Aliamphritea hakodatensis: one gene and its partners. The protein of the gene in region 1 binds, or shares a complex with, the protein of each later gene. Links are inferred from orthologs where the notes say so. Each region holds a gene or a part of one and is shown on either strand. Other genes may lie near its edges. The genes, in order: rne, eno and pnp.

Region 1 (3,704 bases):
AACGGAGACACTGCCACAGGCAGACGCGTAAAGACCAACATCAAAACAACAGAATTAACTACGTATTTCATCCTTCTGGTACTGTTTTGGCCAGTTGGAGGTGGAGATGTCGCCAGCCCGGAACCTGCGTGCCATCAGAACGGAAAGCGGCCAGAGATAAGTAACCTGGCCGCCTGAACCGGACTGAAAGATCCGCAGTAACAGCTACGATCAGATATTGAAAACTGATAGAGGCTGCTGTTTCCTCCACCGTCGATAAGACCCGTCTGCGCTGTAATACACACCAGACAGGCAAAAACTGAACTATTGATGTCGTTACGAAGATTGGACTCACGTGACAGGGTAAGCCCTGTCCCCATACGTAAACAGCCATAGCGATGAAATACGTTAGTGTTATAAGAGAACGCTAACACAACATGAAAAGAATGCTCATTAATGCAACTCAGCCTGAAGAGTTGCGCGTCGCTCTGGTCGACGGTCAGCGTCTGTATGATCTGGACATTGAATCCGGCTCCCGCGAACAGAAAAAAGCTAACATCTATAAGGGTAAAATCACCCGCGTAGAACCAAGCCTGGAAGCCGCGTTTGTCGATTACGGCGCAGAACGTCACGGCTTCCTGCCACTGAAAGAAATCTCCCGCGAATACTTCATCAAAGGCAGCGATAAAGGCGGCCGTCCAAGCATCAAGGATGTTGTTGCTGAAGGCACCGAAGTAATCGTTCAGGTCGACAAAGAAGAACGTGGCAACAAGGGTGCAGCCCTGACCACCTTCATCAGCCTGGCGGGCCGTTATCTGGTACTGATGCCTAACAACCCGCGTGCAGGGGGCATCTCCCGCCGCATCGAAGGCGACGACCGTAAACAGCTTAAAGAAGCAATGGACGGCGTTACCATTCCGCAGAAAACCGGCGTAATCGTCCGGACTGCCGGTGTCGGCCGTAGCTCTGAAGAACTGCAGTGGGACCTTGACTACCTGCTGATCCTGTGGGAATCCATTACCAAAGCTTCCAGCGAACGCCCGGCACCTTTCCTGATCTACCAGGAAAGCAACGTGGTAATCCGTGCAATCCGCGACTACCTGCGCCAGGACATCGGTGAAGTACTGATCGACAGTGAAGAAGTTCACCAGGACGCACTGAACTTCGTTAAGCAGGTCATGCCAAGCTACGAACAGAAGATCAAGCTGTACACCGAACAGGTACCGCTGTTTAACCGGTTCCAGATCGAAACTCAGATCGAAACCGCTTTCCAGCGTGAAGTACAACTGCCTTCCGGCGGCTCGATTGTCATCGACCCCACCGAAGCACTGGTCTCCATCGATATCAACTCCGCACGGGCAACCCGCGGCAGCGACATCGAAGAAACCGCCCTGCACACAAACCTGGAAGCCGCTGAAGAAATCGGCCGCCAGCTGCGTTTACGGGATATCGGCGGCCTGATCGTTATCGACTTTATCGATATGACACCGATCAAGAATCAGCGTGAAGTTGAAAACCGCATGCGTGATGCGATGAAGATCGACCGTGCCCGCGTCCAGCTGGGACGGATCTCCCGCTTTGGCCTGATGGAAATGTCCCGTCAGCGCCTGCGTCCGTCACTGATCGAAAGCCGTGGTTCTGTCTGCCCGCGCTGTAACGGTCAGGGCACCATCCGTGACACCGAATCTCTGGCACTGTCTATTCTGCGACTGATCGAAGAAGAGTCTGCCAAGGAACGTACCGCCCAGATCCGTGCGATTCTGCCGGTATCTGTCGCCACCTTCCTGCTGAACGAAAAACGCAGCGAAGTACATGACATCGAACAGCGTCAGAATGTACGGGTCGTCATTGTACCTAACCCGAACATGGAAACACCGCATTACGAAGTTGTCCGTCTGCGTGATGATCACACCGTGATCAACACCAACGACGCCAGCTATACTATGCAGCCTGAACCTGAAGACATTGCTGAACCGGATACCGCAACTAACACTCCGGCCCGGGAAAAAGCCGCTGTCCGTACTGTTGCACCGCCTACTCCGGCACCTGTCAGCACAGAGACAGCTGCAGCACCTGCCAGCAAACCTGCCAAAAGCGAAGAAAAATCCCTTTTGTCTGGTCTGATCTCTGCCATTACAGGTCTGTTCAGCAGCCCTGAAGAAACGAAGAAAGAGCAGGAAAAACAGCCTCGCAATAAAGACAACAGTGAACGCAAGCGCTCTAACAACCGTCGCAACCGTCGCCGTAAGGACGACCGTGAACGCGGAGAAAACAAGCCACAAAACGCCGCTAAGGATGAACAGCAGGAATCCCGCAGCGACAAGCCACGTGGTGAAGGCCGTTCACGTAACCGCCGCCGCAACGACCGTGACCGCGATCAGAAACGCAACAAGCCTGAAGTTCAGGAAGAAAACCTGCAGCAACAGGAAAATGAAGTTCAGGAAGATGGCCGTAACCGTGGTGAACGCCGCCGGGGCCGTCGCCGTCGCGGTGAACGTAATGCCCATCGCAGCGGTTCAGAACAGCAGGAAAACGCGCTGAATACTGAGCAGCCAGTTGCTAACGCCGAAGACGCTCAGACTGAAAACGCAGCCAAAGCAGCGATTGATGCGCCAAAGCCTGATACCGCAACGAATGCTTCTGACGAAGAGCAGCCAAAACGCAAACGTCGCCAGCGTCGTCCGCGTAAAGATCGCAAGCGCGAAGAGTCAGCAGAAGCAACTGAAACAGCTACTGAAAACGCTGAATCTGCAGTAGCCGAAGCAGAAGCTCCAACGGCAGACACAACGGCAACCGAAGCCGCTGAACAGCCTGTCGCTGAACAAGCACCGGCAACAGAAGCCACTGAAGCCGCAGCAGAAGCAGCCCCACAAGCCGCTGAAGAAGTAACTGCACCTGAAGCACCCGCTGCAGAAGCTGAAGCCGTTGAAGCACCGACAGAAGCAACTGCTTCCGAAGAACCTGCTGCTGAACCCGCTTCCGAAGAAGTCGCAGCCGAAGAAGCTGCTGAAGCACCGGGAACGGAACAGGCCGAAACTGAAGTAACAGAAGAAGCTGTTGCCGAAGAAACAGCTGCCGAAGAAACAGCTGCCGATGAAGCAGTCACGGAAGTAACCGCTGCGGAAGAAACTGCAGCAACCGCCGCGGAAGAAGCACCTGCGACTGAAGCTCAGCCGGAAGCAGCCGCTGAAGACAACGCAAAGCCTGCGGAAGAAGCACCTTCTGCCAGCAAGCGTCGCGGACGTCAGCGCCCTGCCCGTAAAGCAAAGCCGGAGACATCAGCCGTGACAGAGTCGCAGCCAGCTGCACCGCGTCGCCCGGCACCGCTGGTTGCTGACCAGGACTCTGCGCCAACTCAGCGCCGCCAGCGTCGTGCACCGAACGATCCGCGCGGCCGCCAGCAGGCGATACCGGAAAACAATCAGACAGACAGTGAAACCACTGAAGTCTGATACTGCCTGATGGCACCGGCCAGCCCGGTGCCCGCGCACAAAAAAGCCAGCTGTTCAGCTGGCTTTTTTATGTTCGGCTTTTCTGCTGCCCTTCCTGTTATTGGGGAAAAGTGCGTGGCTCAATCTCCAGCCGCACCTTAAAGTGACTGAACACATCTTCCTGAATAGCCTGAGCCAGGCGCAGAATATCATCACCGCTTGCCCCGCCATGATTCACCAGCACCAGCGCCTGCTTATCATAAACAGCCGCATGCCCCTGACACCGGCCTTTCC
Region 2 (3,079 bases), 1.1 Mb from region 1 along the record:
CGCCTGGATCAGATCGTTATCGAGCGCTTTAACCTGGATTGCCCGGCTGCTGACCTGAGCGAATGGGACCGTGTAGCTGATGCCAAGCTGAACCCGCACCGTGAAGTGACCATTGCGATGGTGGGTAAGTACATGGAGTTGCTGGATGCCTACAAGTCGCTGATTGAAGCGATTTCCCATGCGGGTATCGAGCTGCGTACCAAGGTAAACATTAAGTATATCGATTCTGAGCAGGTTGAGCGTGATGGCGTTGACCTGTTGTCGGACGTATCTGCAATCCTGGTACCGGGTGGCTTCGGTGAGCGCGGTGTGGAAGGTAAGATCGCTGCGGTTAAGTATGCCCGTGAGAACAAGGTGCCATACCTGGGTATCTGTCTGGGTATGCAGGTAGCTGTGATTGAATATGCACGCCATGTTGCCGGTATTGAAGATGCCAGCAGTACAGAATTTGATGCGGATGCGAAGAACCCGCTGATCGGTCTGATTACCGAGTGGATGACTGAAGAAGGTGTCACTGAATTACGGGGTAATGCCGATGACCTGGGCGGTACGATGCGTCTGGGTGCGCAGGTTTGTCACCTGAAAGACGGTACTACATCTGCCGCTGCATACGGTGCGACAGAAATTAAAGAACGTCACCGTCACCGTTATGAAGTGAACAACAACTACGTTGCGCAGCTGGAAGAGGCTGGCCTGGTCATTGCCGGCCGTTCTGTTGACGGCGAGCTTGTTGAAGTTGTGGAAGTGCCGGATCATCCATGGTTTGTCGCTTGTCAGTTCCACCCTGAATTTACATCGACTCCGCGTGACGGCCATGGCCTGTTCCGTGGGTTTATCGAAGCTGCCTTAATCCAGGCAGATCTGGAAAAGTAATATCTAAGTAATATTGGAGTTCTATTAATGGCAACAATTGCTGATATCAAAGCTCGCGAAGTGCTTGATTCCCGTGGTAACCCAACCGTTGAAGCGGATGTGATTCTAAGCACTGGCCAGCAGGCATCTGCCTGTGCGCCTTCCGGTGCCTCTACAGGCTCACGTGAAGCGCTGGAACTGCGTGACGGCGATAAATCACGTTACCTGGGTAAAGGTGTTCTGAAAGCGGTTGCTGCTATTAACGGTGAAATCCGTGACAGTCTGGTTGGCATGGACGTTGCTGATCAGCGTGCGCTGGACAACAAAATGCTGGCGCTGGATGGCACTGAAAACAAAGCCAACCTGGGTGCAAATGCTATTCTGGCTGTGTCGCTTGCAGCAGCTAAAGCCGCCGCGATCAGCAAAGGCGTTGAGCTGTATGAGCACATTGCTGACCTGAACGGCACTGCCGGCCAGTTCTCTATGCCTGTGCCAATGATGAACATCCTGAACGGTGGTGAGCACGCGGATAATAATGTTGATATCCAGGAGTTCATGGTTCAGCCGGTTGCAACGGATAACTTTGCTGATGCACTGCGTTGCGGCGCAGAGATCTTCCATGCGCTGAAGGCGGTTCTGAAGGCTAAAGGTCTGAGTACTGCTGTGGGTGACGAAGGTGGTTTTGCGCCTAACCTGGGCTCTAACGAAGAAGCGCTGGTTGTGATCCGTGATGCGGTTGCCAATGCCGGTTATGAGCTGGGTAAAGACGTTACTCTGGCGCTGGACTGTGCAGCATCTGAATTCTACAAAGACGGTAAGTACGATCTGTCTGGCGAAGGCAAGGTATTTGATTCCGAAGGTTTCGGTGACTACCTGGCTAACCTGACTGAGAACTACCCGATTGTTTCTATCGAAGACGGTCTGGATGAGTCTGACTGGGATGGCTGGGCAAGCCTGACCCGTAAGATCGGTGAAAAAGTACAGCTGGTTGGCGATGACCTGTTTGTTACCAACACCAAGATCCTGTCCCGTGGTATTGAAGAGAACATCGGTAACTCTATCCTGATCAAGTTCAACCAGATCGGTTCACTGTCTGAAACGCTGGATGCCATTACAATGGCTAAAGATGCCGGTTTCACCGTGGTTATCTCTCACCGTTCCGGTGAAACTGAAGATACCACCATTGCGGACCTGGCGGTGGGTACTGCTGCAGGACAGATCAAGACCGGTTCTCTGTGCCGTTCTGACCGTGTTGCTAAGTACAACCGCTTACTGCGGATTGCTGATCAGTTAGGTGATAAAGCTGTTTATAATGGTCTGAAAGAGATCAAAGGCCAGGCCTAATTACTGGCTAAATACTGAATATAAGGGGGCGGAAGCCCCCTTTTTTAACTGGAGACCGGTGTCGGTATTCTATGTTTCGCTGGTTTGTTTGGATATTGATCATTGCTGTGGCAGCTCTGCAGTATCGTCTCTGGTTTGGCGAGGCGAACCTGCGTGAAGTGTGGGCGTTACAGGATAAAATCCAGAGCCAGCAGGCTGAGAATGATTTGCTTGTTGAACGCAATCATCGTTTGCAGGCAGAAGTTAAGGACCTGAAAAAGGGACTGGCGGCCCTTGAAGAACGTGCCCGTAATGACCTGGGTATGGTGCGCGAAGACGAGACCTTCTTTCAGTTAATTCCCGGAAAACCTCCCGTATCTGATGATACTCCCTGATTGCTCTATTAGCTGGATATTTTCATGACCACAGCATTTCCCACTGAACTTAATTATGTCTATGGCGAGCCCGGCGCGACTGCCATGATCCGCCAGCAACCGGATGATTTTCAGGTGACTGAAAATCTGGCATTTGAGCCGGAAGGCAGCGGTGATCATGTGTATCTGTATATCCGCAAAACCGGTGAAAACACCGACTGGGTTGCCCGGCAACTGGCACACTTTTGTCAGGTCAGTCCCCGGGAAGTCGGCTATGCCGGAAAAAAAGACCGTCATGCGGTGACTGAACAGTGGTTCAGCGTACATCTGCCGGGTCGCGCCCCGCTGACATGGTCGTTATTTGAACGGGATACGATTCAGGTATTAAAGGCGACTAAACATGGGCGTAAATTGCGTCTGGGGAGTTTAACCGGAAACCGTTTTGCAATTCGTTTGCGTAATGTTACCGATGTGGCTGATGTTATGCGCCGTTGTGAGCTGGTCCGTCAGGGGGTTCCCAATTATTTTGG
Region 3 (3,044 bases), 2.7 Mb from region 1 along the record:
GTCTGCAGTCTCACTTTAAAGGTCACATCCACGATCACCACTCCCGTCGTGGTCTGATCCGCATGGTAAACCAGCGTCGTAAGCTGCTGGATTACCTGAAGGGTAAAGATGCTAGCCGTTACGTCGAGCTGATCGGTCGTTTAGGTCTGCGTCGCTAAGATAATGTTCCGGGGTCATCAATCGATGACCCCGGTGCTTTTTACGCCTGTTTAATTGTCGTTTATCAACCAGCCTGTACTCTGATAGGCCTTCCCTGAGGGGCTAACAGAGTACTGGCTAAAAGAGGCCTGATGACGCGATAAGCGGGCATTTGTTGGTTTAGCTTAAGGAAAATTATTGTGCCACAAGCAATTACTAAAACGTTTCAGTTCGGTCAGCACCAGGTAACACTGGAAACCGGACGTGTAGCACGTCAGGCAACGGGTGCCGTACTGGTGACCATGGCTGGCGTACAGGTGCTGTGTACTGTTGTTGGTGCGAAGAGCGCCCGTGAAGGACAGGATTTCTTCCCTCTGTCTGTTCACTACCAGGAAAAGTACTACTCAGTTGGCCGTATCCCGGGTGGCTTCTTCAAGCGTGAAGCCCGTCCGTCTGAGAAAGAAACACTGACGTCCCGTCTGATCGACCGTCCTATCCGTCCACTGTTCCCGAAAGGTTACATGAACGAAGTTCAGGTTATCTGTACTGTGATGTCTGCAGATAAAGTAAATGATCCGGATATCGCTGCGATGCTGGGTACGTCTGCTGCACTGGCTATTTCCGGTATCCCTTTCCAGGGTCCGATCGGTTGTGCACGTGTCGGTTATACAGAAGAAGACGGTTACTCCCTGAACCCTTCTTATGAAGCACTTCAGACCTCTATGCTGGACATGGTTGTTGCCGGTACTTCTGATGCGGTTCTGATGGTTGAGTCTCAGGCTCAGGAGCTGTCTGAAGACGAAATGCTGGGTGCGGTTGTATTCGCCCACGAAGAAATGCAGGTTGCTATCAGTGCGATCAACGAACTGGTTGCTGAAGCAGGTAAAGAAGCCTGGGTTTGGGAACCGGCTGCGAAGAACGAAACACTGATCGAACAGGTTCGTGGCGTTGCTGCTGCAGGTGTTGAAGCGGCTTACCAGACTGCTGACAAAATGCAGCGTCAGGCAGCGCTGTCTGAAGTACGTAAGCAGGCTGTTGCAGCACTGTGTGAAGGTGAAGACGCGGCATCTGCCGGCGAAGTGGGCAGCATCATCAGCTCACTGGAAAAAGAAATCGTTCGTGGCCGTATCCTTGACGGTGCTCCACGTATCGATGGCCGTGACACTAAGACCGTTCGTGATATCGAAGTAGAAATCGATGTTCTGACCGGTACTCATGGTTCTTCTCTGTTCACCCGTGGTGAAACTCAGTCTGTTGTGACCTGTACCCTGGGTACTGCCCGTGATCAGCAGATCATTGATGCAATCGAAGGCGAGCGTAAAGATCCGTTCATGCTGCACTACAACTTCCCTCCATACTCTGTTGGTGAAGCTGGCCGTATCGGTGCAACCGGCCGTCGTGAAATTGGTCACGGCCGTCTGGCACGTCGCGGTGTTGCTGCGGTTCTGCCAACTCAGGAAGAATTCCCGTACACCATCCGTGTTGTGTCTGAGATCACTGAATCTAACGGTTCAAGCTCTATGGCGTCTGTATGTGGTGCGTCTCTGTCTATGATGGATGCCGGTGTACCTCTGAAAGCGCCTGTTGCGGGTATCGCGATGGGTCTGGTTAAAGAAGGCGAGCGTTTCGCTGTTCTGACCGACATCCTGGGTGACGAAGATCACCTGGGTGACATGGACTTTAAAGTTGCCGGTACAGAAGCCGGTGTTACTGCGCTGCAGATGGATATCAAGATCACCGGTATTACCGAAGAGATCATGGATATCGCACTGGAACAGGCGTACGAAGCCCGTGCTCACATCCTGAAGGAAATGGGCAAGGTAATCGGTTACTCCCGTCCTGAGCTGCCGGACAATGCGCCAGCAATGACACTGATCGAGATCAACCCAGAGAAGATCCGTGACGTAATTGGTAAAGGCGGTGCAACTATCCGTGCACTGACTGAAGAAACCGGCGCAACTATCGATATCGATGACAGCGGTACTGTACGTATCTACGCAGCTGATAAAGCAGCTGCGAAGATGGCAACTGACCGTGTAATCGAAATCACTGCTGAAGCTGAAGTGGGCGCAGTTTACGAAGGTAAGGTTGTTCGTATCGAAGAATTCGGTGCGTTCGTTAACATCCTGCCGGGTAAAGATGGTCTGGTTCACATCTCTCAAATCGCTAACAAGCGCATCGAGAAAGTGACTGATTACATCAAGATGGATGATGTCCTGAAGGTTAAGGTTCTGGACGTTGATGCCCGTGGTCGTATCAAGCTGACCATGCGTGATCTGGAGCAGGATGAGTCTGTAGAATAAGACTGATTGCTGCATAGAAAAAACCCGCTCCGGCGGGTTTTTTTGTGCCCGGTATTTTTGATTGCCGTTTGGGTTTCATGATTGCGGATTTGTTTGAAGATTGTTGTTTGCTGTGATAGCTATAAAGGCTGTTGCTGTCTGTGGGTAAGTTCTTGCGATTGGCTTAACTGTTTGTTATTTCGATTTTTTTGAAGTTTCTTATGATTTTTTAAGTCGATTGAGATGTATGTAAAAGGATTTTTATAACTATATTGCTGGGGATTGGTTTGTTGGTTTTCTCTGCTTTTGTTTGAAAACAAGCAGGTTCTATTCTCATAATGGTGGCTTTACCGAGGCTCAGAGAGAGCGATAAGCGTTTTTTTAACATAGAATTATGGCTGGTTGCTCATAGATGTTTGCAGGGGGTCCGGCTGATGTATTCAGCGGCTGGAATCCGGCTCAGGCATTTAACCGAAAAGGCAGATGTACGTTCGCAAAAGGAAGCAGAATCAGAACCTATGAGTATTGTTTGTGTTTGATTTCACGGGAGGCTGTGATGTTGAAGCAAAAATTATGTATATGGTTTGCATGCTGTTTCTTTTCTGCGGCTGTGTTAGCACAGGA

What was found.
Region 2: the proteins of rne (region 1) and eno are in contact, whole or in part, in a solved structure (PDB 2FYM), measured with the Escherichia coli proteins. The link is inferred for Aliamphritea hakodatensis from one-to-one orthologs.
Region 3: the proteins of rne (region 1) and pnp are in contact, whole or in part, in a cryo-EM structure (PDB 9QH0), measured with the Escherichia coli proteins. The link is inferred for Aliamphritea hakodatensis from one-to-one orthologs.

Annotation. Positions count from the first base shown.
Region 1 is NZ_AP025281.1:1,964,119-1,967,822, reverse strand. Bases 83-3,631 are described here. They hold rne (ribonuclease E), read left to right. Parts: upstream 83-416; coding sequence 417-3,431; downstream 3,432-3,631. Other genes in these bases: murB (UDP-N-acetylmuramate dehydrogenase), read right to left, coding at 3,529-3,631. In the rest of the region: more of murB, read right to left, coding at 3,632-3,704. UniProt on the Escherichia coli protein: Endoribonuclease that plays a central role in RNA processing and decay. Required for the maturation of 5S and 16S rRNAs and the majority of tRNAs. Also involved in the degradation of most mRNAs.
Region 2 is NZ_AP025281.1:827,975-831,053, forward strand. The notes cover bases 125-3,048. They hold eno (phosphopyruvate hydratase), read left to right. Parts: upstream 125-900; coding sequence 901-2,196; downstream 2,197-3,048. Other genes in these bases: pyrG (CTP synthase), read left to right, coding at 125-873; ftsB (cell division protein FtsB), read left to right, coding at 2,268-2,570; truD (tRNA pseudouridine(13) synthase TruD), read left to right, coding at 2,595-3,048. Outside these bases: more of pyrG, read left to right, coding at 1-124; more of truD, read left to right, coding at 3,049-3,079. UniProt on the Escherichia coli protein: Catalyzes the reversible conversion of 2-phosphoglycerate (2-PG) into phosphoenolpyruvate (PEP). It is essential for the degradation of carbohydrates via glycolysis.
Region 3 is NZ_AP025281.1:4,643,048-4,646,091, reverse strand. What follows is about bases 1-2,889. They hold pnp (polyribonucleotide nucleotidyltransferase), read left to right. Parts: upstream 1-338; coding sequence 339-2,441; downstream 2,442-2,889. Other genes in these bases: rpsO (30S ribosomal protein S15), read left to right, coding at 1-158. Also shown: PCI15_RS20930 (putative pterin-binding protein), read left to right, coding at 2,977-3,044. UniProt on the Escherichia coli protein: Involved in mRNA degradation. Catalyzes the phosphorolysis of single-stranded polyribonucleotides processively in the 3'- to 5'-direction. Also involved, along with RNase II, in tRNA processing.